4 regions of the Hahella sp. KA22 genome follow, and region 2 is predicted to be linked to each of the others. Evidence: predicted binding sites of a transcription regulator. Region 2 holds the regulator's gene; each other region holds the start of a gene.
The links. The regulator sigma-54, encoded in region 2, starts transcription at its own class of promoters, with help from an activator protein. The targets are predictions, from matches to a motif close to TGGCACNNNNNTTGCTNT.
Positions count from the first base shown of each region.

Region 1: EUZ85_RS03340 (RtcB family protein) is a predicted target of sigma-54. The motif match lies at 2,701-2,718, and genes of this name have one in related genera.
Region 3: urtA (urea ABC transporter substrate-binding protein) is a predicted target of sigma-54. The motif match lies at 4,595-4,612, and genes of this name have one in related genera.
Region 4: EUZ85_RS20505 (PEP-CTERM sorting domain-containing protein) is a predicted target of sigma-54. The motif match lies at 4,589-4,606, and genes of this name have one in related genera.

Region 1 covers NZ_CP035490.1:753,457-761,189, forward strand. Annotated here, with positions in the region: gene EUZ85_RS03330 (hypothetical protein) at 1-254, shown strand, start outside; gene rtcA (RNA 3'-terminal phosphate cyclase) at 321-1,322, opposite strand; gene EUZ85_RS03340 (RtcB family protein) at 1,372-2,610, opposite strand; gene rtcR (RNA repair transcriptional activator RtcR) at 2,813-4,402, opposite strand; gene EUZ85_RS03350 (sodium:alanine symporter family protein) at 4,579-5,943, opposite strand; gene EUZ85_RS03355 (D-amino acid dehydrogenase) at 6,170-7,420, opposite strand.
Region 2 covers NZ_CP035490.1:2,018,068-2,025,800, reverse strand. Annotated here, with positions in the region: gene lptB (LPS export ABC transporter ATP-binding protein) at 1-656, shown strand, start outside; gene EUZ85_RS09045 (RNA polymerase factor sigma-54) at 779-2,275, shown strand; gene hpf (ribosome hibernation-promoting factor, HPF/YfiA family) at 2,391-2,699, shown strand; gene ptsN (PTS IIA-like nitrogen regulatory protein PtsN) at 2,706-3,170, shown strand; gene rapZ (RNase adapter RapZ) at 3,197-4,057, shown strand; gene EUZ85_RS09025 (HPr family phosphocarrier protein) at 4,152-4,421, shown strand; gene mgtE (magnesium transporter) at 4,659-6,020, shown strand; gene yjgA (ribosome biogenesis factor YjgA) at 6,110-6,646, shown strand; gene EUZ85_RS09010 (carbon-nitrogen hydrolase family protein) at 6,657-7,490, opposite strand; gene EUZ85_RS09005 (YhdP family protein) at 7,490-7,733, opposite strand, start outside.
Region 3 covers NZ_CP035490.1:5,137,089-5,144,821, reverse strand. Annotated here, with positions in the region: gene EUZ85_RS22670 (urease accessory protein UreF) at 1-158, opposite strand, end outside; gene ureE (urease accessory protein UreE) at 173-754, opposite strand; gene ureC (urease subunit alpha) at 770-2,473, opposite strand; gene EUZ85_RS22650 (urease subunit beta) at 2,537-2,842, opposite strand; gene ureA (urease subunit gamma) at 2,863-3,165, opposite strand; gene EUZ85_RS22640 (urease accessory protein UreD) at 3,268-4,341, opposite strand; gene urtA (urea ABC transporter substrate-binding protein) at 4,663-5,952, shown strand; gene urtB (urea ABC transporter permease subunit UrtB) at 6,057-7,733, shown strand, end outside.
Region 4 covers NZ_CP035490.1:4,661,701-4,669,433, forward strand. Annotated here, with positions in the region: gene EUZ85_RS20490 (DegT/DnrJ/EryC1/StrS family aminotransferase) at 1-429, opposite strand, end outside; gene EUZ85_RS20495 (glycosyltransferase) at 439-1,563, opposite strand; gene EUZ85_RS20500 (SLC13 family permease) at 1,725-3,464, opposite strand; gene EUZ85_RS20505 (PEP-CTERM sorting domain-containing protein) at 3,802-4,536, opposite strand; gene xrtA (exosortase A) at 4,776-6,302, shown strand; gene EUZ85_RS20515 (polysaccharide deacetylase family protein) at 6,333-7,397, shown strand; gene EUZ85_RS20520 (glycosyltransferase family 4 protein) at 7,402-7,733, shown strand, end outside.

The DNA of each region.
Region 1 (7,733 bases), 1.3 Mb from region 2:
CGGTCATGTCTTCCCAGGCTGAGATCGCTACGCCTGAGGAGGCCTTACAGGTGGCGGCCTGCTTTTGGGAGATGACCGATCTGGCGGTTGAAGACGATAATGCGGGGCGCGCCGTTGTCGGCATCGACGATCTGCAATTCTGGATGTATAGGCTGTTTAATCACGTTTATGGCTATGTATCCAAAGCGGGCTTTCTTAATGAATGGAAGCAGGCTTCCCGTGAGCAATATCAAGAAGGGTCTTATCAAGAGTAAGCAGCAATCAAAATAAGGAGAGACGGGGTTCCTCTCCATTAGCAATCTCATCACTTAATCGCTTCATTACACCATCCACATGATGGCTCCGTCTCGCTCTATTTTGCGCGATGTGAACAGTTCAATGACTTCCGCGTTGGTCTGGGCGTGCAGAGACCATTCTGAAATGGAAAACCTGCCGCCTCCCGCCACCAGCATGGGAAGCATCATTTGATCCGTCAGATGCTCATCCAGTACCGCGTTGCTGTCCAGGTAGGACTTCACCTTCTGACTGAGCAACTTGGACACCAGCTCCGCCCGTTTTCGCACCTGACCCAGTTCGGAAATACAGATACGGTGGCCGTCGAATTGCAGGTCCACCGCCAGCAGGTTGCCGGCGCAGCCTGCTTCCGGCTTGCGTTGCCGTGACTCATGCACTGGGTGTTCGCGCAACGATAAGTACGCCTGTACTTCCCGCTCGCCGACCTTGCCGGGAATGTTATAGCAGTAGGCAGTCAGGCGGCTGTGACTCAGCGCGCCGCGCTCTAGCCGCTCAATCGGCTGCAAAGCCTCCGGCTGTATGCGAATGCGCCATTTACCGCCGCCGGCAGGCATAAAGCCCCAGCGCTCTGTTTCCACTTCAATTTTAGCTCCCATATCCCGCAGCAGTGGCAGGAAGGAGCGTTCAATTTCCGTAAGAGGCGGTGCGAACGGGTTATGGGTGCCGCCGCCGAACTCCACGGTAGAGACTTCTTCCGCCTGCAACAGAGGCAGTAATACAGTTTGGAACACCAGCGCCGTGCTGCCTGCGCTACCCACATCGAATTTGTAATCGCCGCCCTTTATCCGGCCGGGTTTGAACGTCAGCCGGGAGGAACCCAGTTCCGCCCCGTCCACTTTGGCGCCGCATATCGCCTGGGCGGCCTTCACGCAGGTCAGATGCTGACGCATCAGGCCGGGTTTGGGGCGCTTGCCGCGAATATGGTTAATTTCTATTTCTTTGCCGTACAGCATGGCCAGGGTCAGGGAGGATCTCAGAATTTGTCCTCCGCCTTCGCCCATGCGTCCGTCTATTACTACTTTATCCATTATAAATACCGTACAACTAATAGCATCGGCGGCGTTACGCCGCCTCTCTTCAACCTTTTACGCAAACCACCTGTCTCAGCGTATGCACGACTTCAACCAGGTCGGACTGCGCCGCCATCACGGCGTCGATGTCTTTGTAAGCGGAAGGCGTTTCGTCCACTACCGCCGCGTCTTTTCGGCATTCCACATGCGCTGTGGCGCGAGCGTGCTCTTCTACGGATACGCGCTTTTTCGCCTCGGTTCGAGACATCACTCTTCCTGCGCCGTGGCTACAGCTACAGAAGCTTTCCGCGTTGCCTTTACCGCGCACGATGTAGGAGCGGGCTCCCATGCTGCCTGGGATAATTCCCAGCTGGCCTTCCTGTGCGCTTACTGCGCCTTTACGGGTTAACCACACGTTTTTCCCGTAGTGGTTTTCCTTCTGCACATAGTTATGGTGACAGTTCACCGCTTCCAGCTCGGCGATTACCGGCTTGTTCAACGTAACCGCCAAGACGTTCAGCGCCCGCTGCATCATCGCCTGACGGTTGATGCGCGCAAAATCCTGCGCCCAGCCAACGGCATGCACGTAGTCGTTGAAGTAATCGGTTCCCTCCGCCAGATAGGCCAGATCTTTATCCGGCAGGTTTACGAAGAAACGCTCCATTTCCTTTTTCGCCAGCTTGATGAAATGCTCGCCGATACGATTCCCAACGCCGCGGGAACCGGAGTGCAGCATAATCCATACGTCGTTGTTCTCATCCAGACACACTTCGATGAAGTGGTTACCGGTTCCCAGGGTTCCCAGGTGGTTCACGTTGTTGGTGTTTTTCAAAACCGGGTGCTTTTCGCACAGGATTTTAAAGCGATCCGCCAACTCATGAGTCCAACGAGCGCCTACATCCTCCGGGATATCATGCCAGGAACCCCGGTCACGGCGTCCTGGCTGGCGACCGTGGGGTATCGCTGCTTCTATCGCGCTACGCAGCGCTCCCAGAGAGTCCGGCAATTGCGTTGCGTGCACGTCGGTTTTCACCGCCATCATGCCGCAACCGATATCCACTCCCACTGCGGCGGGAATAATCGCGCCGGAAGTGGGAATAACAGAGCCGATGGTTGCGCCCTTACCTAAGTGCACGTCCGGCATCGCCGCCACCCACTTATGAATGAACGGCAAGGACGCAATGTTTTTCAATTGCTTGCGCGCCTCCGGCTCGAATGGAACGCCGTTGGTCCAGCTTTTGATCGGAACGCCTTTTTCTACGTTAGTCACTTCATAGGGCATTTGGGGTTTTGTGCTTTGCATCATTCTCAAACCTTTTTGGTGGGACTCGCGTGTCCCGGAGCAACAGTATTTGGAGGAGACGCCTTTCAACAGGCTCATCTCGATGCCATTACTATTACAAAACCTGGGCCAACTTTTCTAATATGATTAACTATATGAAAAATAAGGAAATAATAAATATTCTCGAAATTTGGCGTTTAATAATTCTATCTATTTAGATAGGTGTTTATGTTTTTAGATTATCGAACTCCAGGTCGAATTTGCTCAGATACTGCCGTAGCCGGTGGGAGTCGTTACTGGAGCTTTTACGCAATCGGGAGCGGTTGAAGAGCTGACGTCCCGCCTCCGACAAGGAGCGGCTGTCACGGCAGAGCGCAATCACGCTGCGTAACTGATATTGGTCGAAGGCGTCAATTTCCGCCACCTGTTCAGGAGACAGATAGTCCTCCAGTGATGGCAGAGACTCCTGAGCGTTACTGCGTCGCCAGAATCGTCGTAGACGATCGCACTCTTCATCCACCAGCGTTTCGTTGATGCGGCCGCCTTCAGAGAGTGTGGCCATGCGTTGTACGCAGGCGTTCAGGTCGCGGAAATTACCTTGCCATAAGGAATCCGGCTGTTGGGCGAAATGCAGAAATCTGGTCCGGGCGGCTTTATTGAAGCTGACCTTATGCCCTAACTGCTGTTCGGCTTTTTGTAGCTCATAGTCCAGGTTGGGCTCTATGTCTTCGCGTCGGTCTTTCAGCCCGGGCAGTTCATAACTCCACAAATTGATGCGGGCCAGCAGATCCTCCCGAAAGCTGCCGTTATCGACCTGCCTTTGCAGGTCGCGATTGGTGCCGGCAATAAGCTGGAAGTCGCTGTGCGCAGGATTGTCTGAACCGACGGGGTAGAAGCGCTTCTCTTCAATGGCGTGCAGCAGCATCGCCTGTTCATCCAGGCCCAGTTCGCCGATTTCATCCAGAAACAATAGTCCTTGATCGGCCTTGGCGAGCAGGCCCTTACGAGCGGTTTGCGCGCCGGTGAATGCGCCCTTGTTATGGCCGAATAACGCCGACATGGCGCTGTCGCCGCGTAGCGTGGCGCAGTTGACTGACACAAATTCACCTCTGACGGAGCCGCGGATTTTCTTCAGCTCAAAAATCTTGCCGGCGAGCTGGGATTTGCCTGCCCCAGTGGGGCCGGTGATCAGAATCGGCGCCTGGGAGCGAATCGCCACCCGCTCGATCTGCTGGATCATGGCGTTGAAGCGGGCGTTGCGGGTGGCGATGCCTGATTTGAGAAACTCTGTCCCTTCCAACTGCTGGCGCTTGAAGCGTGAACTGATGGCGTCGTATTTGGAGAGGTCGAGATCAATCAGATGATATTTCCCTGCGGCGACGCGTTCGCCCCGGTCTGGAGAGGTCTGCAAAATCTGCGCGGGAATGTAATTCGCCTCACACAGCAGGAACCAGCATATCTGCGCAACATGGGTGCCGGTGGTGATATGCAGGAGATAGCGTTCCTCATCAGGCTTGAAAGGATAGTTTTCGGCGAAATCCAGCAGGGTGCTGTAAACCTGCTCGAAGTCCCAGGGATCGCTGAAGCTGATCTGGCGCAGGCTCACTTCCGTGTCCGGCGAAACAGTTTCGATATCCGCGCCCACGTTATTGGCCAGGCGTGAGTCTCTGGCGTCGTGCAGCAGCTCAATGCGATCGATCAACAGGTCCTGCTGCATGAAGATGCCGACGGTCGGCCGCCACGTTTCCCAGCGCGCAGGCCCTTTGCCGCGTTTATCCATGGTGGTGCCCAGCAGACCGATGACTACGTTTTTCATATGATCTTTTTCGATAAATGGTTACAGACAGCGATCATATTCTCCGAAGGCCGAGAGGAAGGCAACTTGATAGCTGGAGTGTATGTTTGCAGGGATTAAGGTGGAGAGGGGCGGGAAGTCTATGGATGAGTATAAAAAAGGCCGCGCAAAGGCGGCCACAGGGGTTTATGAGATCGTTAAGTTCTAACCGCCGCCATTTTTATGGTGGCGAAGTGCTCATTGGTCAACTTGACCAGAATTGGCGACAACAGCAATAGTGACAGCAGGTTGGGGATGGCCATAAACGCGTTGAAGACATCGCCAATCAGCCAAACAAACTCCAACTGCGCCAAGGCGCCAATCATGACGCACAGGGTGCTCAGCAGACGGTAAGGAATAATCGCGGCGGAGCCCATCAAGTATTCCCAGCATTTCTCGCCGTAATAGGCCCAGCCCAGGATGGTGGTGAACGCGAAAACGATCAACTGGATCGCCAGCAGGTACTCTCCGAACCCCGGCATCGCCGCGGCAAATGCGCTGGCGGTGAGCGCTGCGCCGGACACGCCGCTTTCCCAGACGCCGCTGGTGATTAGCGCCAGACCGGTCAGGGTGCAGACAATAATGGTATCGATGAAAGTACCCATCATACCGATAAGACCAGAGGTCACCGGGTCAGAAGTTTTCCCCGCCGCTTGCGCGATACCTGCGGTGCCAAGGCCGGCTTCGTTGGAGAAAATGCCTCGGGCGACGCCGTACCGAATCGCCATCATCACTGCGGCGCCGGCGAATCCACCTGTAGCGGCGGTGGGAGAGAAAGCGTGGGTGAAGATCAGGTCGAAAGCGTGAGGGATACGATCAGAGAACGTGAACAGGATATAAAAGGCGCAGAGGATATAGGAGATGCACATGGTAGGCACCAGCGCCTGCGCCACAGCGCCGATGCGTTTGATGCCGCCGAGCAATACAAAGCCGATCAGCACGGTCATGACGACGCCAGAGGCGGCGGCGGGGATGCGGAAGGAGGTGTTCATTACCTCTGCGATGCTGTTGGATTGCACCATGTTGCCGGCGCCGAATCCCGCCAGGCCGCCGAACAAGGCGAAGGCGCCGCCCAGCCAGGCCCATTTGGGGCCCAGGCCGTTTTTGATGGCGTACATGGGGCCGCCAACATATTCGCCGTTCTCGTCTTTTTCACGAAAGCGCACCGCCAGTACGACTTCCGCATATTTGGTCGCCATGCCCACCAGAGCGGTGGCCCACATCCAGAACAGCGCGCCCGGCCCGCCGAGCGCCAGCGCGGTGGCGACGCCGGCAATGTTTCCGGTGCCCACTGTCGCAGCCAGGGCGGTCATCAGCGCGGCGAAAGGGCTGATTTCCCCAGGGTCCCGAGTATCCGGCTTACGACCTCTCCATACCAGTTGCAAGCCCAGTTTGAGCGTAAATAAGGGCATGAATTTCAAGCGGAATTGCAAAAACAGCCCTACGCCCAGAATAAGAATGAGCATGGGGGGGCCCCATACGAAATCATTCAGGTCGGATACCAGTTTATGAATAGTTTCCAAGGGATTTTCTCCTCTCTTTATTTATCAGGCGGCGCTGTGGAGGGCGCTGCGCTGCTTCCCATACGTTTTTTGAAAGACGCGGCGTCGCGTCGGGTCACAGCTCCCGACGTGCGCCAGACACAGGATGTGGATCAAGCGTGCGTCCAATGGTTCGCCGTCCTCGTTGAGAACGGCGGCGAAGCGGAGCTCCATCCGCCAGCGACGGTCCCTCAAATAGCAGTGGTTGTCAGTAGCGGTCTATTCCCAGTCCCTCAGTGTCAATCTCGGGTTGGCGTCCGGATATGATATCCGCGATGACGCGCCCCGTGCCCGCCGCCATGGTCCAGCCCAAGGTGCCGTGGCCGCTGGCGACATAAAGTTTGTCGATGGACGTCGCCCCAACGATGGGGGTTCCGTCCGGAGTCATGGGGCGAAGACCGGTCCAGAATTCAGCTTCGCCATTGGCGTAACCGGTTCCGAACAGGTCGTCCGCCACAAACTCCAGTGTGTTCTTTCTGGCTTGATGCAGGCGCAGGTCGTAGCCCGCCAACTCCGCCGTTCCACCGACCCGGATACGGTCGCCCAGGCGGGTGACAGCTACTTTGTAGGTTTCGTCCAACAGCGTCGATTCGGGAGCCCGGTCTGGGTTCTTTACCGGCAAGGTAATCGAATAGCCTTTCACCGGAATGATGGGCGCCCTGAGCCCCAATGGTTTCAATAGCAGTGGGGTGTAGCTGCCGAGCGCGACGATATAGGCGTCCGCCTGCATCGGGCCTTGATCCGTTTGCACTGATACGATTGCGTCGCCGTTTTTCTCCAGCCCACGGATGACGACGCCTTGTTTAAATACGACGCCTTTTTCTTCCGCCAATGCGGCTAAAGCTTGCGTGAATTTAAAGCAGTCCCCGGTCTCGTCGCCGGGCAGACGCAGTCCGCCGCTGATTTTGTCTCTGACAGTGGCGAGTCCTGGTTCGTATTTGATGCAGCCGTCGCGATCCAATAACTCATAAGGAACGCCAAAGGATTCCAGAATCTGGGTGTCCGCCAATGCGGCGTCGACCTGCTGTTGTTTGCGGAATAATTGAATGGTGCCGCGGCTGCGTTCGTCGTAACTGATACCGGTGTCGGCGCGCAGCTGTTTGAGTACGTCGCGACTGTACTCGGCCAGTCGCAACATGCGTGATTTATTCTGGTGGTAGCGGTGAGCGTTTGCGTTAGCCAGGAATTGCGTGGTCCAGCGCCAAAGGTCGGGGTTCAGGCTGGGGCGAACTACCAGTGGACGGTGCTTCATACACAGCCACTTGATCGCTTTTAATGCAATCCCAGGCGCCGCCCAGGGCGCAGAGCAGCCGGGGGATATCTCGCCAGCGTTGCCGTAACTGGTTTCCAGCGCAGGACCGGTCTGACGGTCGACAACAGTTACTTCATGACCCAGCTGAGCCAGATGATATGCGGTGGAAACGCCGATGACGCCGCTGCCCAGGATAATTACACGCATTTATTGTCCTTGTTGTCTCTGCTTTGACTTCGCTGCGCGGCTCGCTGGACGCGCAGGCTGCGCCATTAAATAACAACCGTATATAAATCTGCATAAGTAATTCCCATAGTTGTGCATGGAGAATTTGGCTTTCAGGTCGCCGGATTACGCAAAAAATATCCTGATCAAAAAAGATAACTAGCTATTATCTTTGATAACTTGTCCTGCATTTTGCGCTGCGCTCTTGTGCCCTTCGCCTTAGAAAATATTTACATAAGTGCTTTTAAAACAATGGCATAAATTATTTTTTGTCAGCCTGAAAAATATTGGCGCG
Region 2 (7,733 bases):
TTGAAATCCGCAGCGGCGAAATCGTGGGCCTCCTCGGCCCTAACGGCGCAGGAAAGACCACCTGTTTCTATATGGTGGTAGGACTGATCCCCAGCGACAAAGGCAGCGTATTTATTGACGAAACGGAAATCACCGGCCTGCCAATGCATGGGAGAGCGCGCAAGGGCATTGGCTATCTGCCGCAGGAAGCATCGGTCTTCAGAAAGCTGTCAGTAGAGGACAATATCTACGCCATTCTTGAGACCAGAGCAGATCTCAGCCGCAAGGAGCGTAAGCTTAAGATGGAGGAGCTGCTGCAGGAATTTCACATCACCCATATTCGTAAAAGCCTGGGCATGAGCCTCTCAGGCGGCGAGCGTCGACGCGTGGAAATTGCTCGCGCGCTGGCTACGGAGCCCAAGTTTGTTTTACTGGACGAACCTTTCGCCGGGGTGGACCCTATTTCCGTCAATGATATCAAGCAGATTATCGAGCATCTCAAAAAGCGCGGCATCGGCGTTTTAATTACAGACCATAATGTGCGCGAGACCTTGGATATTTGTGAACGCGCCTATATTGTCAGTGAAGGATTTATTATCGCAAGCGGCGCCCCAAGTGATATCCTTGCCAACCCAAAGGTTCGAGAGGTCTATCTGGGTGACCAGTTCAAACTTTAGTTTAACCGGCGGCCTCCATCCAAGATGGACCCCAAGGCTCAAGAGCTTAGGATTAAAGCACCTAATAACTATGAAAAACTCACAAGATCTGTGCCTGAATCGGTGGTAAGCATCAGATGGTTATGAAAACTTCATTGCAGTTAAAGCTGGGTCAACAGCTGACCATGACCCCGCAACTGCAACAAGCAATAAAACTTTTGCAGCTTTCAACACTGGATTTACAGCAGGAGATTCAACAAGCGCTTGAGTCCAACCCCATGCTGGAAGTGTCTGAAGAAGACGAATCTCCCAACCACGTTCAGAACGATACGATCAGCGACATGCTCGCTAATAACTCCAGCAAGGAGCGAACGCAAGAGTCGGGCATGGATGAAGGAGGATTCGCTGAAGAGGACAACTGGTCCGATTCTATTCCGAACGACCTCCCCGTCGATACCGCCTGGGATGATGTCTTCCAGAGCGGATCAAGCAGCTACAGCGGCGGCGAAGATGACGAGTACGACTTCGAATCCCGCAATAGCAAAGGCGAAACCCTGCAAGACCACCTTCTCTGGCAACTGAACCTTACCCCCATGTCCGACATTGACCGCATGATCGCTGTTGCGATAATCGATGCAGTCAATACCGACGGCTATCTCTCACTCACTCCTGACGAAATTCATGGCGGACTGCAAACTGAGGGGGAAGAGGAAATTGAGCTGGACGAAGTACGCGCCGTCTTAAAACGCGTGCAGCAGTTCGATCCTCCAGGAGTCGCCACCTGCAACTTACAGGACTGCCTGCTGAGCCAGTTGAACCAACTGCCTAAAGACACCCCCTGGCTTGGACAGGCCAAGCTGGTGGTCAGCCACTATATCAATCTGCTTGGCAACCGTGACTACGCCCAGTTGATGCGCCGCAGCCGTCTAAAAGAAGACGATCTGCGGGAAGTGCTCAAACTGATTCAAAGCTTGAACCCAAGGCCAGGCGAAGGCATTCAGGAAAGCAATACCGAATACGTGGTTCCTGACGTTATCGTCAAAAAAGCCAACGGCCGCTGGCTGGTGGAACTGAACCCTGAAATCGCCCCGAAGATCCGCATCAACCCTGGCTATGCAGGCCTGGTGAGACGGGCGGACAACAGCTCAGATAACACTTATTTGCGCGACCAGTTACAGGAAGCCCGCTGGTTTATCAAAAGCTTGCAAAGCCGTAATGAAACTCTGTTGAAAGTCGCCTCACAAATCGTCGAACATCAGCAAGGATTCCTTGAGTACGGCGAAGAGGCGATGAAGCCACTGGTGCTGCACGATATTGCGGAGGCGGTGGAGATGCATGAGTCAACGATTTCCCGGGTGACCACCCAGAAATACATGCACACTCCTCGCGGCGTATTTGAGCTGAAGTACTTTTTCTCCAGCCATGTCAGCACAGATACGGGTGGCGAGTGTTCTTCGACCGCTATTAGAGCTATTATCAAGAAGTTAGTCGCGGCGGAATCACCAAAGAAACCATTGAGCGACAGCAAAATTGCTGCGCTGCTTGGCGAACAGGGCATCAACGTCGCCCGTCGCACGATCGCAAAGTACCGGGAGGCGCTTTCCATTCCGCCTTCCAATGAACGTAAGCGGTTAATTTAAAAGGAGGAATGCAGGCATAAGACTTAAATCAAATAGTCACAAATTGGATGTGCTAGTATTTTTCATGGAAGTGCAAAATTCATAATGCACCGTATATTGGCATTAGGAGCAAAGTATGCAAATGAACATCACCGGACATCAAGTCGAGTTAACTGAAGCACTGAAAGACTACGTTAACAACAAGTTCGACAAGCTCGAACGACACTTCGACAGTATCAGTAATGTCCAAGTTACGCTCTCCATTCAAAAACAGCGTCAGATTGCGGAAGCAACCATGCACATAAGCGGCGCTGACCTGCATGCCAATGCTGAACACGAAGATATGTACGCGTCAATTGACGCACTGGTGGACAAATTAGACCGCCAGATCCTCAAACACAAAGAGAAGCACGTTGATCGGATGCACGGCGCATCCGCCAGATAACAGAACATGGCCCAAACCACACTAACTATTGAGTCAATTATCTCGCCCGCCCTCACACGCTGTGGGGTGTCGGGCTCGAGTAAGAAGCGCGTTCTCGAATATATCGCCAATCTGATTGCGCAACATTTTCCGTTTTTGGACGAGAACGCCATTTTTACCAACCTGATATGCCGTGAAAGACTCGGCAGCACTGGTATCGGCCAGGGTATCGCGATACCCCATTGCCGCTTGGAGAACTGCGACCGCATCATAGGGGCCTTGCTTACGCTCAAGGACAAAATCCCTTTTGACGCCATAGACAACGAACCCGTGGACCTGCTGTTCGTTCTGATCGTGCCTCAAGAGGCCACCAGCGAACACTTGGACCTACTGAGCCAGCTGGCCCAGAAATTCAATGACCGTCGCTTCTGCGAACACCTGCGCGACTGTGACAACGACGAAACCCTGTTCAGGAGGGTGCTGGAGAAATAATCCAGCTTCGATGGAAAGAGGAAGACATGAAGCTGATTATCGTAAGCGGTCGTTCAGGCTCCGGAAAAAGTACGGCGCTCCATGTTCTGGAGGATATGGGCTATTACTGCATCGATAACCTGCCTATCGGTCTCCTCTCGCCTCTCACCCAAGAGGTGCTGGACCAGGGAAAGACCCAGAATCAGCAACTCGCCGTCAGCATAGACGCCCGAAATCTTTATAGGGATTTATCGGATTTCCCGTCGATTTACGCCACTCTGCAAGCGCACAATATTGATGTGGAAATCATCTATCTTGACGCTAATGACGCCACCTTGATCAAACGTTTTCATGCAACGCGTCGCAAGCACCCGCTCAGCAGCAAAAGCACATCGCTGAAAGAAGCCATCGCCAAAGAGAAACAGCTGCTGGAGCCGATCGCCACTCTGGCGAACCTATATATAGACACCAGTGATCTCTCCATTTACCAGCTAAGGGATCAGGTGAAGATCAGGGTTATCGGGCACAAAACCCAGGAACTGGCCCTGCTCTTCCAGTCGTTCGGCTTCAAGCATGGCGTGCCGTCGGATTCCGACATGGTGTTTGACGTGCGCTGCCTTCCTAACCCTTACTGGGACACCGCACTGCGCGGCTACAAAGGCACAGATCAGGAAATCATCGAATTCCTGAAGCAGCATCCGGAACCGGAACAGATGCTGCAGCACATTATCAGCTTTCTTGAGACCTGGATTCCGCACTTCCAGAACAGTAATCGCACCTATATGACAATCAGCATCGGCTGTACTGGCGGGCAACACCGCTCGGTCTATATCTGCGAGTGCCTGGGAGAGCATTTCAAGAAAAAATATGATAATGTCCAAGTGCGCCACAAAGAGCTGGCGCAATAAGGTTTTAACAATAAGAAGCCACTGTCGCTTAACAATTAAACCGGCCTGAATCCAACATTCGGGAAACTTCAAACTTTTATACTCATCGCGCCCCATGATCCAGGAACAAGTCACTATTATTAATAAGCTTGGCCTGCACGCCCGAGCGGCGGCCAAATTCGTGTCCACCAGCGGCCGATTCGCCAGTAAGATCAGAGTAGCCAAAGAAGGCCAGGAAGTTGACGGAAAAAGTATAATGGCGGTCATGATGCTCGCCGCCAGCAAGGGAACGCTTCTTACGCTGAAAATAGAAGGTCCGGATGAAGAGGAAGCTTTTCACGCCATCAAGGCTCTGATCGAGGACTATTTCGGAGAGGGTGAGTAACCCTACCGCTTTAGGGGCGCTTCGCCCCATCCCTTCCAAGCATGCCAAACAATACAAACCGCTTGAATAAAGTAAGACAATTCCCTGATTTTCCTTAGACTATTTTTCGTCTTAACTTACACTTTATAGTGGGCTCGCTTATACTGGCGCCACAACGGCGCAGAGCCCGTCTCTGTATTTTATCCGGCAAATTCCTCGCTGCCCGTTGCGGGCCGCCCTAAACGCGGATGTAAGTCTATGTCTCAAGCGACCGAAAAAAGCACTGCCAAGGTCCGTATGCGCTCCATTGCGGAAGCGCTGGAAAGCGGTTCTTTGCAGCAGGTCGCGCGCATCCTGAATGGCGGCCTCTCCCCCAGCGACATCGCCCACTTGCTGGAATCATCTCCGCCCAATGAGCGGAAGTTACTCTGGCAGTTAGTCGATGACGAACTGGATGGCGAAGTTCTTCAGTATCTGAGCGATGAAATCCGTTCCGACTTCCTGAGCGAGATGAATGCCCAGGACGTTATCGAGATCGCCGAAGACTTCGAAGTCGACGACCTCGCCGACTTGTTACAGCAATTACCGGAAGCCGTCATCCAGGAAGTCCTGGAGACCATGGACGCCCAGGACCGCCAACGTCTGGAAGAAGTCCTGGCCTATCCCGAGGACTCCGCCGGCGGTCTGATGAACACGGACATGATCACCGTGCGCCCGGACATAACCGTCGATGTTGTGCTTCGCTATTTGCGCAGCCACAAAAGTCTGCCCAACATGACCGACAGCTTGCTGGTGGTGAACCGAAAAGATGATTTTATCGGCGTACTCCCTGTCACTACGCTATTGGTGTCCAGCCTTAGCTCAACCGTGCGTGAGATCATGCGCACGGATGTGGAGCCGATTCCTGCGACTGTTGCCGATAAAGAAGTCGCCACCCTGTTCGAACGCCACGATTTGGTTTCAGCGCCGGTCGTCAACGATAAGGGCAAGCTTGTAGGCCGTATCACCATCGATGACGTGGTTGACGTTATCCGTGAAAACGCCGATCACGAAATCTTGAGTATGGCGGGTCTGGACGAAGAGGAAGATATGTTCGCCCCCATCATGAAGACGGCTAAAAGTCGCGCCGTCTGGCTGGGGATAAATCTGATCACCGCGTTTCTCGCTTCTGCGGTCATTGGCATTTTTGAAGCGACCATTGCAAAAGTAGTCGCTCTGGCCGTATTGATGCCCATTGTCGCAAGCATGGGCGGCATCGCAGGCAGCCAGGCGCTCACACTGGTAATCAGAGGGATGGCCACGGGCAAGGTCAGCTCAAGTAACATTCGCTGGCTGATGAACCGTGAGTTTCTGGTGGGAGCCTTCAACGGCTTACTCTGGGCTTTCGTGGTGGCGACCGCCGCTATGGTCTGGTTCAACGACGTCACTATTGGCGTCCTGATCGCCTCAGCGATGCTAATCAATCTGACCGTCGCAGCTATCGCCGGCACCGCTTTACCTCTGATACTAAAAACCCTGAAAATAGACCCCGCTCTGGCCGGAGGCGTCATCCTGACAACAGTTACGGACGTGGTTGGGTTTATGTCATTTCTGGGACTCGCCACAATCGCCTACGCCTGACTAGGCGCAAGGCGAATGCCTGTCTATTCTTATCTTACTTGAGCGCTGTGTTACCATTTTAGTTTCCGAGAGTTGATTCGAGCATTTCAATGAGCCATTCACATCACGACGACGATTTAGAAGACGATTATTACGACGAAGAGGATCTGCCCCCCAGTAAATCCAGCCGCAAACGGGCGATGGAGGCGCTGCAACAGCTAGGGAAGAGATTGACGGAACTTAAAGCAGACCAACTCAGCCAGCTTTCACTGACTGACCGACTGCTGGATGCGATCCACACCTATAACAAAATCGGCAGCCACGAAGCCAAACGCCGTCAGCTGCAATTTATCGGCAAGTTGATGCGGGATGTGGACGAGGAGGAGCTTCGCTCATTTCTCGACAAGTTCGACCAAGGCTCCGTACAACAGGCTGCGGAGCATCATCGCCTGGAGCGCTGGCGGGAGTCCCTGATTTCAGAAGGGGATCAAGCGGTGACTGAATTTATGAATCAGTATCCGAACACCGAGGCGCAACACCTGCGACAGCTAATCCGCGCAGCGCAAAAAGACATTACGGAAAACAAGAATCGCGGCGCCGCCAAAAAGCTGTATCGCTACTTAAAAGAGGTTGTCGACGACGCCTGATTGCAGAGCGCTACTTGAGTCTGCGATGAGCGAGTACGGGCATTCTGGCCCGTACTTCCTGCAGCTCAGCCTTATCCAGAGTGGAGAGAAAAACGCCTTCTCCTTCTTCCAGCCCTCCCATAACCTTCCCCCAGGGATCGATAATCATCGAGCGCCCATAGGTGCGTCGAGATTCTGAATGGCGCCCTCCCTGATTGGCGGCGGCGATAAACACCTGATTTTCTATCGCCCGCGCCCTCAATAGGGTTTCCCAATGCGCCTCGCCCGTCACATAGGTGAATGCGGAAGGAACCGTCACCAATTCCGCCCCCTGCTCAGTCATCGCCCGATAAAGTTCGGGAAAGCGTAAATCATAGCAAATCGACAGGCCGACCCTGATCCAGGGCGTATCAATCACCACCACCTTTTCGCCTGGCTCGAATATGGCGGACTCACGATATGCGCCATAAGCGTCTTTTACATCCACATCAAATAGATGGATCTTATCGTAACGGGCAACCGTAGCCCCGCTATCATCGAACACCCAGCAGGCGGAGCGCACGCGCCCATCAATGAGAGCGCCGTCAGGACGTTGCGCACAAGGCAAGGAGCCAGCAATAATCCAAACCCCAAAACGTTTCGCCAGCCCAGCAATAAATCCTCGTATTGGGCCCTCTGCATCCGCCTCCGCAGCCCCGATATCCAACGAACGCTTGCTTTCGAACAATGCAAAGTTCTCCGGCAGCAACACCAGCTGCGCACCGCCACCTGCCGCTTCCGCCACCCAGTGCTCCACTCGGGCAAGGTTCTGCGCTATATCACTGGTGCTGACCAACTGCACTATCGCCAGTGTGAACTCGCTCATCAATCCGCTCTCCTTCTCTGCGAAGCCGAGCCGCCGCTGGTGTTATCAAATATCTGCTGCAGGCTGACTTCAGGGTTATCCAATGTACCTTTGATTTTATACGTGGCGCTGGTCATCCGACTGAGGGGATCGCCCAGTAGCTTGTCGATCAGAAACAATGCGCCCCCCACCTGGGGAGCCCCCACCAAAACCGCCGCCAGCGGCAGGTTTTTCGTTACCGGCAGCACGACCACCATTTGCATA
Region 3 (7,733 bases), 3.1 Mb from region 2:
TGGCTAATCACGCCCTGCAGCCAGTTGTGGATTTTTTCCGGCGTGTCGACGCCGCCGTGATCAATGGCCCACTCCAATCCCTGTGAGTAAGCGAAGGCGCCGACAGGCAAGGCCGGGCTGGTCAGGTTCATGAGTTTCAGCAACGCTAAAGGCGGCATGGGCGGCGAGTCCTTTAATGCTCGTGAGGGTGCGAATGAAGGTGAACATGACCATGTGGATGCTCATGATCCTGCCCGTGAAAATGGTAGCGCGCACTGAGCTCTTTGGCGTCCTGACGGCTCTGATCGTGAGAATGGCCATGATGGTGGCCGCCGTGTCCGCTATGTCCGCCATAGGCGCCGTTTTCAGGATTGAACGGCGCGGATTCTCGCACGACTTCCAATCCATACAGGCGGCACAGATCCTCCAGCACGTGATCCGGTTGGAATCGGACCCAGAACTCGCCAATCTGCAATGGCGTATGTCGGTTGCCCAGGTGGTAGCAAATTTGCGCAAACTGACGTGGATCGCTGGCCTGGGCGGTCGCGACGGTTTCTGGCGCGGCGCTGATGGCGTAAATATCGCCGTTTTCCGCCAGCAACAGGTCGCCGTCCAGTAGGGTTTTGCCGCGCTCCAGAAACAGCCCGACGTCTTGGCCGGACTGGGTTTGGGCGCGCAAGCGGCCGCGTTTACGTTCATCGTAAGTGAGGCTGATGACGCCTGCGATGGAGGGCGTTTGGGTTTCCTCGACGTAGCGTTCAGTGATGCGAATCATGCCGTCCCTCCATTTTTAAAACAGAAAATAGCGCTGCGCCAGAGGCAACACCTTGGCAGGCTCGCAGACCAGCAGCTCGCCGTTGGCGCGCACTTCATAGGTTTGCGAATCCACTTCCATCTGCGGCGTCAGGTCGTTCAGCACCATGCTTTTCTTGGTGACAGTGCGGGTGTTGCGACAGGCGCTGAGCGGGGACTGCAAACCGAACTGCTCTTTTACGCCGTTATCCAGAGCGGCCTGACAGACAAAGGTGAGGCGGGTCTGCTGCATGGCCTGACCGAAGGCGCCGAACATGGGGCGATAATGCACTGGCTGCGGCGTCGGAATGGACGCGTTGGCGTCGCCCATGGGGGCGGCGGCGATCATACCGCCTTTGATGATCAGGGAGGGTTTGGCGCCGAAGAAGGCTGGCCGCCATAAAATGATATCCGCCAGCTTGCCGGGCTCCAGCGACCCCACTTCATGAGCGATGCCGTGCGCGATGGCGGGATTGATGGTGTATTTGGCGATGTAGCGCTTGGCGCGGAAATTATCAGCGCGTTCAGAGTCCTGCGCCAACGGGCCACGCTGCACTTTCATTTTGTGGGCGGTCTGCCAGGTGCGGCAGACTACTTCGCCAACCCGGCCCATGGCCTGGGAGTCGGAGGAGATCATGCTGAATGCGCCAAGATCGTGCAGGATGTCTTCCGCAGCGATGGTTTCCTTACGGATGCGGGAGTCGGCGAAGGCGACGTCTTCTGGGATATCCGGGTCCAGATGGTGACACACCATGAGCATGTCCAGATGCTCATCCACCGTATTGATGGTGTAAGGCCGGGTCGGATTAGTGGACGAGGGCAGCACGTTCAGTTCGCCGCAGGCCTTGATAATGTCCGGCGCGTGACCGCCGCCGGCGCCTTCGGTGTGATAGGTATGGATGGTGCGTCCCTTGAACGCCGCCAGCGTGTCTTCCACAAATCCGGACTCGTTCAACGTGTCGGTGTGAATGGCTACCTGCACATCGTATTTCTCGGCGATATTGAGGCAGTTGTCGATGGAGGCGGGGGTGGTGCCCCAGTCCTCGTGCAGCTTCAAGCCCATGGCGCCGGCGAGCATCTGTTCTTCCAGCGCCGCCGGCAGACTGGCGTTGCCTTTGCCTAGAAAGCCCAGATTCATGGGAAAGGCGTCGGCGGCTTGCAGCATCTTGCCCATATGCCAGGGGCCGGGCGTGCAGGTGGTGGCGTTGGTGCCGGTGGCGGGGCCGGTGCCGCCGCCCAGCATGGTGGTGACGCCGGACATCAATGCTTCTTCGATTTGCTGCGGACAGATGAAATGTATGTGGGCGTCGATGCCGCCAGCGGTGGCGATCATGCCTTCGCCGGCGATAACTTCCGTGCCGGGACCGATAATGATGTCGATGTTGTCCTGAATATCTGGGTTGCCGGCTTTGCCGATGGCGGCGATGCGACCCTGCTTAAGTCCGATATCCGCCTTGACGATGCCCCAGTGGTCGAGAATCATCGCATTGGTGATGACGGTGTCCACCGCTTCCGTATTAGGGCGTTGCGACTGTCCCATGCCGTCACGGATAACCTTTCCGCCGCCGAATTTCACTTCGTGGCCGTAGGCGGCGTAATCTTTTTCCACTTCAATCCATAATTCGGTGTCGCCCAGGCGCACCCGGTCGCCTACGGTTGGCCCGAACATGTCGGCGTAGGCGGCTCTAGAAATCTTTGCCATGGTGATAAGTCCTGCTGTGTAACCTGTTTGCGTGCTGCCTTATTTTTGTCGCGCCGGGCGTTGTCATAAGTCGCCCATGACATCACCGCGGAAACCATAAACCTTGCGCTTGCCGCCCAGGGCGACCAGCTCCACCGTGCGGGTTTGTCCGGGTTCGAAACGCACGGCGGTCCCAGCGGCGATGTTCAGGCGGAAGCCGCGCGCCTGCTCTCGCGGAAAGGACAGCGCCGGGTTGGTTTCAAAAAAGTGATAATGAGAGCCCACTTGCACCGGCCGGTCGCCGGTATTGGTGACTTCCACGGTAATGGTCGGCAGGCCGGCGTTGATTTCGATGTCGCCGGGGAGGGCGTCTATTTCTCCTGGAATCATGACTGGATCTCCATCAGCGATTAAGGGATAGGGTTGTGGACCGTGACCAGTTTGGTGCCGTCCGGGAAGGTAGCTTCCACCTGCACCTCTGGAATCATTTCCGGTATGCCTTCCATGACGTCATCCCGCGTCAGCAGCGTGCGACCGTAAGCCATCAGCTCCGCTACGCTGCGGCCATCCCGGGCGCCTTCCACGATTTCCATGCTCAGGTAAGCCATCGCCTCCGGATAATTCAGTTTCAAACCCCGTGCTTTGCGACGCTCCGCCACCAGCGCGGCGGTGTACAGCAGCAGTTTGTCTTTCTCTCTAGGAGTGAGTTCCATCGTGAACTTCCTCTTTTATCTTGCGGTTACTTTTATTGTTCGATGACTGTGTCGTTTGGATCTTTGTTTCATTATCGACGGTCGCTTCTGAGCGAGACTGCATCAGGTCGCCCAGATTCGTGGTGGATGACTTTCCACGCCGATTAACGTCGGACGCAGCAGGGACCACGCCGCCATAAACAACCGCTTGATGGGCTCCGACTGCTGGCACAGGGCGCGCAGGATGATCAGGTCGTCCTTGCGCGTCAGGGTCCAGCGTAAGTCTTTGCCAGCTTCGAGGGCGGCGATGGCGGCATCCGTCTGTAACGCCTCGCGGCACTGTTGCAGCAGCCTTTGCGGCGAATCCTGCACGTATCCGGCGAGCAGCGATCCGTAAACCTGTTGTCCTTGCAGCCCCCAGGGCTCTTTAAACCCGGGGCCTTCGCCGCGCAACGCGACGCGTTCAAAGAAGCAGGGCGCGCCGTCACGCAGAATCAGGGTGGTCTGGGTAAACGCGCCGCGGGCGAATGGGGCGTCCGCCGCCGGGCGTCCCAATGCGGTGATTTCCCAGGCGATAAAGCGGCTGGCGGGGCTGGTATGCAGCTGCAAGGTTTGTGCGCCATCGGCGCCGTCGTAAATAATATTTTCCTGGGGCAGCCACTCCAGGCTGTCCGCGTCGGCGCAGTGCAGCCGAACGGTCTGACATTGCCGGTGTCCGGCTGCGTCAGTGCGATAGATTTTGCCGGCGGAGGGGGTGGTGAACAGCGCGCCCGCGCCATGCTCCACCCTGGCGTTGATGTCGATTTCATCTCCGCAAACCAGACCGCCGGGAGGATGCAATATATAGATGTGGGGACGCTGCGCGCCTTCTGGATAAAACGGTCGCTGCACCCGCAAAGGGCCTTGGTGAGCGGCTTGCTTCAATATGGTGCGATTTGACTCTTTGGTCAGGTTTAATGTGAGCGACGCCCGCCAGTTTCTGGCGCCGGCGGTAGTGGAAGAGCCAGGATTCAATTCCTGCTCCGCCTGCTTGTTTTTATCGGTGAATTGCTCTGCAAGCATTACGCTGCGTACCTTTACGCTGGGGTCGCGATCTCTGTCCGCGACTTTCTTCTTACCCGCTGCGCCCTGAAACAATGCGTGGACGCGCTCGTTTCTGTCTCGTTGTGGCAAGTCATTAAGCGAATGCTGTGCCAACCCCTCGCCATTTTGGCGCTGACAGGGCGAAGGCGACGGTTTAAAAGGGTTCAGGCGCTCTGTTTTTGCACCGCTTTGGTTCATGGCTATGGCGCGCCTTAAGCAGGGCGTCAGGCATTTTTTGAGCGCGCCCCGATATTGTGCCCCCATGCTTGAGACATGGGTCACACTGGTGCGAATAGCGGCTCCGTAAAACTACGTATCTTTGGGTTTTCATATGTAACGTTATGAAAACAAAGAGATAAAAAAGTGGTGGAACACTGCGTGCGTTGCTTGCGACGGGAGACACTCACAACATTAACCCGTATCGGAGTTCGTACAATGAAAAAAATGTCTAGGCGTGTTGGGATTGGTTTGAGCGCGTTGGCCCTTTCAATCAGCGCCTCTCTGGCGCAGGCGGCGGACACTATCAAGGTGGGCGTTCTGCACAGCCTGAGCGGAACCATGGCTATCAGCGAGACAACTCTGAAGGATACAGTTCTCATGCTCGTGGATGAGCAAAACAAGAAGGGCGGCCTGCTTGGCAAGAAGCTGGAAGCCGTCGTGGTTGATCCCGCTTCCAACTGGCCTCTGTTCGCCGAGAAAGCGCGCGAGCTGTTGGAAAAAGACAAAGTGGATGTAGTGTTCGGCTGCTGGACGTCCGTCTCACGCAAATCCGTATTGCCGGTATTTGAAGAACTGAACGGCCTGTTGTTCTATCCGGTGCAATACGAAGGGGAAGAGTCCTCCAAGAATGTTTTTTATACTGGCGCCGCGCCCAACCAGCAGGCGGTTCCCGCGGTGGACTATTTAATGGATGAATTGGGCGTTAAGCGCTGGGTGCTGGCGGGCACTGACTATGTGTATCCGCGCACCACCAACAAAATTCTGGAAGCCTACTTGAAAGCGAAAGGCGTCAAGCAGGAAGACATCATGATCAACTATACGCCTTTCGGACACTCCGACTGGCAGAGCATTGTCTCCGATATCAAGAAGTTCGGTTCCGCCGGTAAGAAAACCGCAGTGGTGTCCACCATCAACGGCGACGCCAACGTGCCTTTCTATAAAGAACTGGGCAACCAGGGTATTTCCGCGGAAGACATCCCGGTCGTGGCGTTCTCGGTTGGCGAAGAAGAATTGTCCGGGCTGGACACCAAGCCTTTGGTCGGCCATCTGGCGGCCTGGAACTATTTCATGAGCGTGGACGCGGAAGCGAATGATGAATTCATCGATTCCTGGAAAACCTTTATCAAGGATAAAAAGCGCGTCACCAACGATCCCATGGAAGCGCATTACATCGGCTTCAACATGTGGGCGGAAGCGGTCAAGAAAGCCGGGACCACAGATCCTGATGTGGTAGGGCAGGCGATTGTCGGCGTCACGGTGCCGAACCTGTCCGGCGGCTACGCCACCATGATGCCCAACCACCATATCACCAAGCCGGTGCTGATCGGTGAAATTCAGGAAGACGGTCAGTTCGAAACGGTGTGGCGCACTTCCGGCGCCGTCATGGGCGACGCCTGGTCCGACTATCTGCCGGGCAGCAAAGACCTGACGGCGGACTGGACGCTGCCGTTGAGTTGCGGCAATTACAACGTCAAAACCGGCAAGTGCTCCGGGCAAAACTATTAATCGATCACGTCCATCCCATCGCGGAAGTTGCTGTGGCGCCAGCTTTGGCTGGCGTCGCAGCGCCGACTTACGCAGGGCGTAAACCGCTACGGAAAGAGTAACCCATGCGACGACTTTCCCTCCTGTTTTCCTCAAGCCTGCAGCTGAGACGTGTAAGACTGGGCTGTGCGCTATTAATGTTATGTCTTTGGATGTTGGGCTCCGGCGCGCAGGCGGAACCCGCCGACGCCCGCCTGGAACCCATTCTTACCCAATTAAAGACGGCGGGCTTTGCTGAAAAAGAACAGCTCGTCGGTGAATTAAGCGAGATCGACGATCCCCTGGTCGCTCCCATTCTCAGCGCGTTGCTGGAAGGCGATCTGCAATACGCCAAGAAAGGCGAAGGCGAAGTGGTTATCTTGCGCTACGCCAATGATCTTTACTCTGCGCAAAACGCGCTGACCGGCGAGGTGACGGAGGACGTCAAGAAGCGCGCGTTCAAGAAGATCAGTGTGAATAATTCCCTGCGGCAATTGCTGCGGGAAAGTCTGGCGGCGTTGCAATTGCGGTCGCCGGATTTGCATGTGCGTCTGGAAGCGGCGCGCAATATGATGAAATCCGATGACGCGAGCAATATTCCTCTGCTGCAGCGCGCGCTGGAGAAAGAGCAGGAAGCGTCCGTTCAAGAGCTGTTATCTGTCGATCTGGCCATGTTGCAGGCGCGCTATGGCGAAACAACGCAGAGTCGGGTGGCGGCGATAGAGCAATTGCAGGGCGAGCTGTATGTGGAAGTGCGTTCGCTGCTGCGCAGCTTTCTGAATACTAATGGCCAGGGCGAATTCCTGGAGCCGGACCCGGCGGTGAGACTGGCGGCGCAGGAGGCGTTGGATGCGATCGAAAGCCTGGTCGCCTTCAATAAAGGCGTAGAAAACGTCTATTTCGGCGTCAGCCTGGGCGCCGTATTGCTGCTGGCGGCGGTGGGGCTGGCTATCACGTTTGGCGTGATGGGGGTCATCAATATGGCCCACGGCGAGATGATCATGCTGGGGGCATATACGACCTACGTGATTCAGCAATGGATGCCGAACCATATTGAGTACTCGCTATTTGTCGCTATCCCGGCGGCGTTTCTGGTGTCCGGTCTGGCGGGCGTTGTGATTGAGCGTGGCGTGATCCGTTTTCTTTACGGCCGCCCTCTGGAAACCTTATTGGCCACTTTCGGCATCAGCCTGTGCCTGCAACAACTGGTCAGAACCGTTTTCGGTTCATTGAATCAATCTGTTATTACGCCGGCCTGGATGTCGGGCTCCATTGAGATCAACGGCGCCCTGTCTCTGACCTACAACCGTTTATACATCATTATCTTCAGCATTCTGGTGCTGCTGGCGCTGGCGGCGTTGCTGCGTAAAACCCAGTTCGGACTGCAAATGCGCGCGGTGACGCAAAACCGGCCTATGGCCAGCTCCATGGGGATACGCACTGGCTGGCTGGATGCGCTGACTTTTGGTCTGGGGTCCGGCATCGCCGGTATCGCCGGCGTGGCGTTGAGTCAGTTGACCAATGTTGGTCCCAATCTCGGGCAGGCGTACATCATCGACTCGTTCATGGTGGTGGTGTTCGGCGGCGTGGGCAATCTTATGGGCACGTTCGTGGGCGCCATGTCCCTGGGCGTCGCCAACAAGCTGATGGAGCCATTCGCCGGCGCGGTGCTGGCGAAAATCCTGATGCTGGTTTTCATCATACTGTTTATCCAGAAATACCCGCGGGGCATGTTCGCTCTCAAGGGCCGCGCGGTGGAGGGC
Region 4 (7,733 bases), 2.6 Mb from region 2:
CGCCTGAGCTGAGTCTTCAATTAACATAACGCCTTGAGCGTCAGCAATCTCCCTCAACTTGGACAACCGTTCATACATACCTAGAAAATTAACCGCAATGATAGCAACCGTATTACTAGTCACCGCCTCCTGAAGTTTCTCAAGATTCAGGAAGAAGGAGCCCTCTTCCAAATCCACTAAAACAGGAGATGCTCCTTGAGCAATTAACGCCGCCACCAAGTCTGGACAGGCATAAGCAGGCAGAATAACCTCAGGAACGCCAACCACCGATGAAGCTTTTGCTTGTATCGCAGCAGCAACCGCCAGAGACAAAGCTGCAGTACCACTATTAGTGTAGACATGCAGATAATTCGCTTTCCATGGAATATCAACTGGCGCAGTTTGCGACTGATAAACTCTGCCGCCTACAGGTCTGACTTTAGCTAACACGTCCGCTCCCTATCGCTTGGATGGCGTCCACACGGTCATTCTCGTTCCCTTGAAAAAATCAATGGTAGCTTTGGCGATCGCCAAATTTACCTGAACAAAGAAGTAAGGAATCTTCACGTATACTTTTTCGCGCAAATCCGGCTTGAAATGACCAATTAAGACCAGCAAGTAAAATGCGATCTGTCCCAGCAGCACCAAAGAATAGACTCCTCCCTGATAATTCAGCAGCAAGCTAAACACAAGCAACGCCGCCAAAAACCAGGGCACCGCCCAGCGCATTACTTTATGGCTTAACACCTGAACCGCAAACCAACCAAACTGGACAGGACTTAACACTTGAGGATGACGCGACAGGGCGGTAATCCCTCTGATAATTGTCCGCACCTTACGCTGATACTCTTTCTGCGGATCAGCAACGTCCTTATAAAACCCTAAGACATCAGGAGCCGTCACAGCAACCAGATCTTTTTTCGCGCAATTAAGGGCGGTGTTAAAATCACTAGGAGAGTAGATGTCCCATTCTTCGCACACCTTCTTCCTTGCAGCGAAGAAAGAACCGCTCAACCCAACCAATCCAAAACGCTCAGATTCCAGGCGACGCAACCACATCTCATACTTGACATATGCGCCCTCACCCGCGACCTGATCATCATTAGTAATGAAGCGGTCCTCACTGGATACGGCGCCGACTCTTTCATCTGCGAAATAGCTTTCCAGCTTTTTGATCGCATCCGCTGGAATCTTGGTCGCAACATCCGAAAACACAATTATTTCGCCAGCGGCAATAGTAATTGCCTGCAGCTGAGCGTACTCTTTGCCTTTACGCTCATCAGCCCTGGCCAGCCGAACCCCTTTATCTGCATATTCTCTGACTATATCGTCCGTTTCATCAGTAGAGCAGTCCGACGCCACAATAATCTCCATGTCGGGATAGTCCAGCTCCAAACTGTTCTCTATCTTCTCCCGAATTCGATCCCTCTCATTATGAGCCGTTATGATGAGCGAAACTTTCCTTGCGGCCGATCCCTCCGCCCTAACCATTCTTCTTCTGGGCAGCAGCTTCAAAATCAAAGGATATAAAAAGTAGCTATATACTGCGCCAAACAACGCCACCCAGAATAGTATCTTGAGCATGGGTCACCTATTCAAAATTAAGCAGAAATTCTTCTCAGATCCCGTCCACATACATTAACGCCACTTCATAATAACTTAGCATCGCGTCAACGCTGTATTTGGCGCAGGATATTAGCATATCGCCAACCGCAAGTTGGAAGTTTTAGCTTTGGATTCAGTCATTAAAAAGGGAAAAACAATGGCGTAAGCAGGACCACCATGACACCATAAACCAACGCCACAGGAGCACCCGCTTTGATGTAGTCCAAAAACCGGTAGTTACCAGCGGAATAAACCATTAAGTTAGTTTGGTAGCCATAAGGTGAGAGAAAGCTTGCACTCGCAGCATAAGCAACCACCATAAAAAATGGTTTTGGATCGACATTCATACTCTGCGCCGCCGCCAAGGCAATAGGAAACGCCAGAGCAGCGGCGGCATTATTAGTTATCAGCTCAGTCAACAACCATGTCGCCAAATATATGCCCGCCAAAGCCCCCCAAGGGCCCAGTCCACCAAAAACAGACATAATTCCAGTGGCGACAACATCCGCCAGACCACTATGCGTCATAGCTTGAGCAATACCCAGCGCAGCGCCAATTATCAAGATCAGTTCTATTGGCAACTTCCTGAACAACTCATTTAGACTAATGAAGCGCATCGATATATAGAAGAGAAGCAGAAACAAGGCGCCATCAAAGAGTGAGTAGACCCCCATTGCGCTTCCCAACAGCATCCCTAAGAAACCCACGACGATTAAGGCGCTATTAAGTCCGGAGAACTTTTGATTAGTGCGCAACCCTCTAACTACCAACAAATTAGAGGCCAAGTTAGGCATATTCATAAAGTCGTCGCCCACAGCCAAAACTAGCGCATCTCCCGGGAAGATCCGGATTTTTCCCAACCCCCCCTTCAAGCGCTCATCTCCCCGACGGATTGCAACGACCCCAGCATCAAACATCGCCCGAAAGTTAACCTCTTTCAGAGTCTTCCCTTTCAGTTGCGACGACTGAGTCACCACCACTTCAACCAAGTTCCTCTCAAGCAGATCCTGCTTATCGTCGAAAGGCTCCAAGCCAGGAAAGTGACTCAACAACTGAACTTGCGAAATATCTCCCGCAAAAATAAGTATATCGTTGGGCTCAATTAGTTCAGAAGGCGTCACTGGCGTGATCAGATGGCCACGCCGAATAATTTCTACAAGGAACAGTTGCTCCAAATTTCTGAATCCATTCTCGGATACAGTTTTGCCGATTAACGGCGATTGAGGCAACACGGTATATTCAAGAAAGTACTCAGACTGTAAAGACGACTTAGTTTTGCCATTTTTGGGCAAAGAACGAACACTGACATAAACAATGCATGCACATCCACAAAGGAATACTGGCGCCCCAACCCAAATAAAATCGAGTAACGCCAAGGGGGGGTACCCAGCCTCCCGAACAAACCCATCCACAATCAAGTTAGTGGAAGTGCCAACCAGGGTTAGAACCCCCCCTAAAATAGAGGCGTAAGAAAGAGGAATAAGCAAGCGTGAGGGCGAAATAAAGTTATTGTTCTTTAGCGGAGCAATGAGCGAACTTACAACCGCTGTATTATTTGCAAAGCTGCTTACAATTCCTGCAACACCGATAGTCTTGAGTAAGCTGCTACGCTCAGTTTCTCCAACTATCCAGCCCGCCACTCGCGGCAGCAGCAAAGTCTTTTCTAGCGCCACCGAGCACAAGAGCAATAAAACCAATGAAGCTAGAGATGTGTTGGTAAAATTCGCCAGCATTTTTTCACGATCCACCAGCCCCATGACGTACAGGACCACCAAACCAAAAATAAACACCATCGCTGGACGCAAGGATGTAGCAGCCAACGCGACAAGGATAGATAAAACCACCAGCGCAGATAACCAGAGGTCCAATTCGCCGAACACGCCAACTCCTATTAAGGTAACCGTCAAACGCACATTCCACCACACCTTTTATGCCCCTGCAATTACTGACGTCAACCATTACCAGGAGAAGGATTTCGGTGGAGTAAAAGAACAAGGAAGGTTTAATACATGGCTAGAAAGGAAAGCCAGCTAACCTGGAGGCATACATTATTAAGCTCGAACCCACTTCCACGGGAATCTCGTTAGATTAAAACTCAAGCCAAGCAACTATTTTTGTGATAGGAAGGTATTTCCTTAAGACCGGTCGTAGAATAAATAAAAGGGGCGTAAAGAAGTCTTTACACCCCAATTATTTCAACCTTTAGGCAGGTTCGAATTAGGCTTTCTTACGACGAGAAAGACCCAGTCCAACCAAGCCAAGGCCCAGCATAGCCAATGTGCCTGGCTCAGGAACGTTGAAGCCGCCTTCGATAACGTCGTTAGCACAGGTCATAGTCCAACGCAGACCCAGAGCAGTAGATTTGCTCAGATCAGTAATACCCAGGTCAGCCAGGGTGATAGTAAAAGACAGAACGCCAAGTGAACCAATTGTAGTGCTCGCGCCACTCAGATCAGCGCTAGAAGTTTCGCCAGCAACCAAGCTAGCAGCGTCAGTTTTAACGCCAACTTCTTGATTCACACGAACAGAACCAGGACCAGACAGAACCAACTGAGAAGCGTAATCTACTTCTGACAGGCTATACAGATCGCCAGTTGCAGAATCCAGAGCATATTCCCAGTGCTCTCCATTGCTAACATCGTCTGTGCCGTAACGGTTTGCCGCAGTGCCGTTAGGATTCCAACCATTGGTGCTGATGAACAGGTCACCAAACTTATGACCCAGGCTGTCAGCGCCTTCGAAGAAGTTGGTATATACGTTTACGTATAGGTTGTCTGCATCGTAGGAAACTTCCATACGATCCACTTGATAAATCTTGGCATTGCCAAATACGTCGCCGTTGTAGGAAAGACCAGCGCCGTTATAACCATCGTTGATAGTTGCAGCATTTGCAGAAGCCGCAGCAACACCGATCGCCAGTGCCGCCAAAGTTGACTTAGTGAAAGAACTCATAACCGATTCCTTTTTTCTTTTGAAAGAAAGTGATGATAAACCCGCGGAATTAATAGCACGACATGTGCCAACAATGTATTATTGATAATAATCAATAACTTAACAAGATGCCGATAGTCACAAAAGCCTTGTAAATGTAAAAAAACCTGACAAGAAAGTTATAAGGCCACAAAACCAGTTGATCTCCGTTTTTATTCTTCTTTATAGTGCGCAATCACTGAATTTTAGTTGTGCGAGCAATGCAGTCAGAGATTAAAAAACTTAACCTGATCACAATTTCCCTGGTACTTCTAGCGATATCTCTAGGGTATTGGCAAGATTGGCTGTCGTTATTTCAGCTTTGGAATGACTCCTATGACTATACACATGGCTTCTTGGTTTTCTTTGTCACCATATGGCTCCTTTATACAAAACGGGAGGAAATCCTTAAGCTTCAGCCTGACAGATGGTGGATCTTCCTTCCCGCATTAATAGTCACGGCCTCCGCTCATCTGCTTGCGAAAGCTGCTGACGTTAAAACCGTAGCCACCTTGAGCCTGCCCTGCTTCCTAATATTTAGCGGACTGCTCTTATATGGAAAACAGTTCTTCATAAAGGTCGTTCCTACATTAGCGCTACTCTATTTCGCCTTACCTGTGTGGGACGACATAGCGCCATTGCTGCAGCGGATTACTGTTTTCACTAACCAATTTCTACTTGGCATATTTGATATCCCTGCGGTAATTAGGGACCTTTATATTACCATTCCTCAGGGGACGTTTTTTGTAGCGGGCGGCTGCAGCGGCTCTCGATACCTGTTAGTGGCCATGTTTATAGCAAATGTCTATGGAATACTGTATTTACAAGACATTAGAAGAAGCCTCATGCTCTTCTTTATTAGTATATTTTTTTCGATGCTAGCGAACTGGGTTCGAGTTTTTGGCATTATATACGCCGGATATCAGACTGACATGAAAAGCTCGCTGGTTAATGACCACGAAGTGTATGGGTGGGTCATTTTCGCACTTGTATGCCTTCTGCCTTTGTTTATATCCGCCCACTTTATTGAAAAGAAGGCTGCAAATGGGAACCCTGAGGAAAAGGAAGCCGCCTCGACAGACCACCCAGCTTACAGCCCCTCTTTTCACCGCAGTGCTGTTTTGGTCAGCATAACCCTATTTACTTTACTTTTTTCTCCTACCTGGCTGTTTACACTTTCCTTAACAACAGAGAGTGAGTCAGCAAATACAGCTCATTTCCAAGCCTTGCCTGTTGGCGACCAAAACTGGAAAGGCCCCCTTATTAAGGATATGGACTGGAAGCCCAGCTTTCACAATACTGACTTAAGCACCAATGGCGTTTACATCAATGAAACCGGTGAGACCTTGCAGCTCAGCATAAACTGGTACTTTGAGCAACACCAAGGCAAAGAGCTGATATACTTCAATAACCTTCTTTTCGATGAGAAGCAGTGGAGCTTGATTAGAAGTTCTTCAATTAGATTATCCACCGCCTCAGAACTAAAAGTGGCGGAAACGCTACTGAAGAAGAAAAACACGGAGAGTTACGTACTAATAAGGCACTGGTATCAAGTCGGCGGATTTATCGCAGAGACCAATATCGAAGCAAAAGTATTAGGAGCCTTTTCCAAGCTTGCTGGCGATGAATCAGGTGGGCTTATCGCAATTGCAAAGTACTGCGACTCGGCACAAGAGTGTAACGCGGACAATGTAGCCTTGGACTCGCTATCCCAATTTGTAGCCAAACACTTTATCAGTAAAATTTAGAAACAACTCCAAAGCTCCGGTGTGCAAAGCTTGATTATCACACAGGAGCTACATCACATTTTAGGCGCCAGAGTGTTTGTAAAAAATTCTGTCAAACAGGTATTTCAAATCCTTCGTTATGCCGGCTTCTTGATAAAAAACAGGAGGCCCACCCGTCCAACGTTGTACGTGTTAACCTACCACCGCACGCTTCCAAAGGGCGATTCTCGAAGGGAGTATGAGCAACCCGGGATGATGATAGCGCCAGAGCTAATAGCCAAGCATGCAGAATGGATGAAGAGACTTGGAGCAATTCCAATTTCTCTTGAGCGATGGACCAAGGAGAAAGACTCTCTCCCTGCAAATATTTATTTTGCAGTGACCTTCGATGATGGCTGGCGAGACAATGCAGAATTTGCAATCCCCCTTCTTACTAAAGAGAAGATATTTAGCACCATCTTTCTCGTTGCAGATTACATAGAGCACGACACATTGTTTTGGCCGGAAAAGCTAATATATCTCTTGAAGCGAACGTTCAAAGAGGCTCCCAGCGCATTTGATCAGGCACAATTCAAATGGCTGAAAGACTTGGGCGCAACGCTAAATTGGAGCGCCCCCCCTGACATTGAGCAGTTAGACCCAGTTATTAATCTTTGCAAAGCGATAGATGACAGGACTCTAAATAACCTGATAGATAAAGCAGCCCTTGAAACTTTTGGGGGAGAAGCTGATACGTCTAAAACTCGAAACTTGCTTGGCCAGAAAGATATTGCAACATTATTAGACGAGGGCGGGGTTGATTTTGGCTCGCATACGTGTCGCCACTTACGACTTGATAAGATAGAAAGCGATGATGAGCTAGAATACGAGATAGCCGAGTCCAGACAAAAAATTGCACAATCAACAGGAAAGCAACCTAAGTTTTTTTGCTACCCCAATGGAAATACTTCAGAAAAAGGCGTGCAGGTTGTAGCCCAAAACTATAATGCCGCCTGTACAACGAAACAGGGCGCAAACACCCCTGATACCCCATTGATGCAGTTGAGACGCCACAACCTACATGACGGCAATGCCTCATCAAAAATAAGTTTCTTCGCAACATTAAGCAATGGGTAACGCAATGAAGAGTTCACGCCGTCACCTAACACACATTGCATCAGGAGATGTCTGGGCTGGCGCAGAAAAACAACTATATGAACTATGTAAGGCCTTAGTCTCAACGAATAGCCTGAACATATCGGCCATATTATTCAATGAGGGAGTTCTAGCCGACAAACTTCGTCAACTCAACATTGACGTTACTATTGCTGATGAAGCAAAGCTATCTCCACTATCCATGATACGCAATATTCGCAATCACTTTATTAGACATGCTAGTAGCATTCTGCATACACACGGCTTTAAAGAGAACATTTTAGGCGTTATTGCAAGTATAAAGACACCAGTTACCAG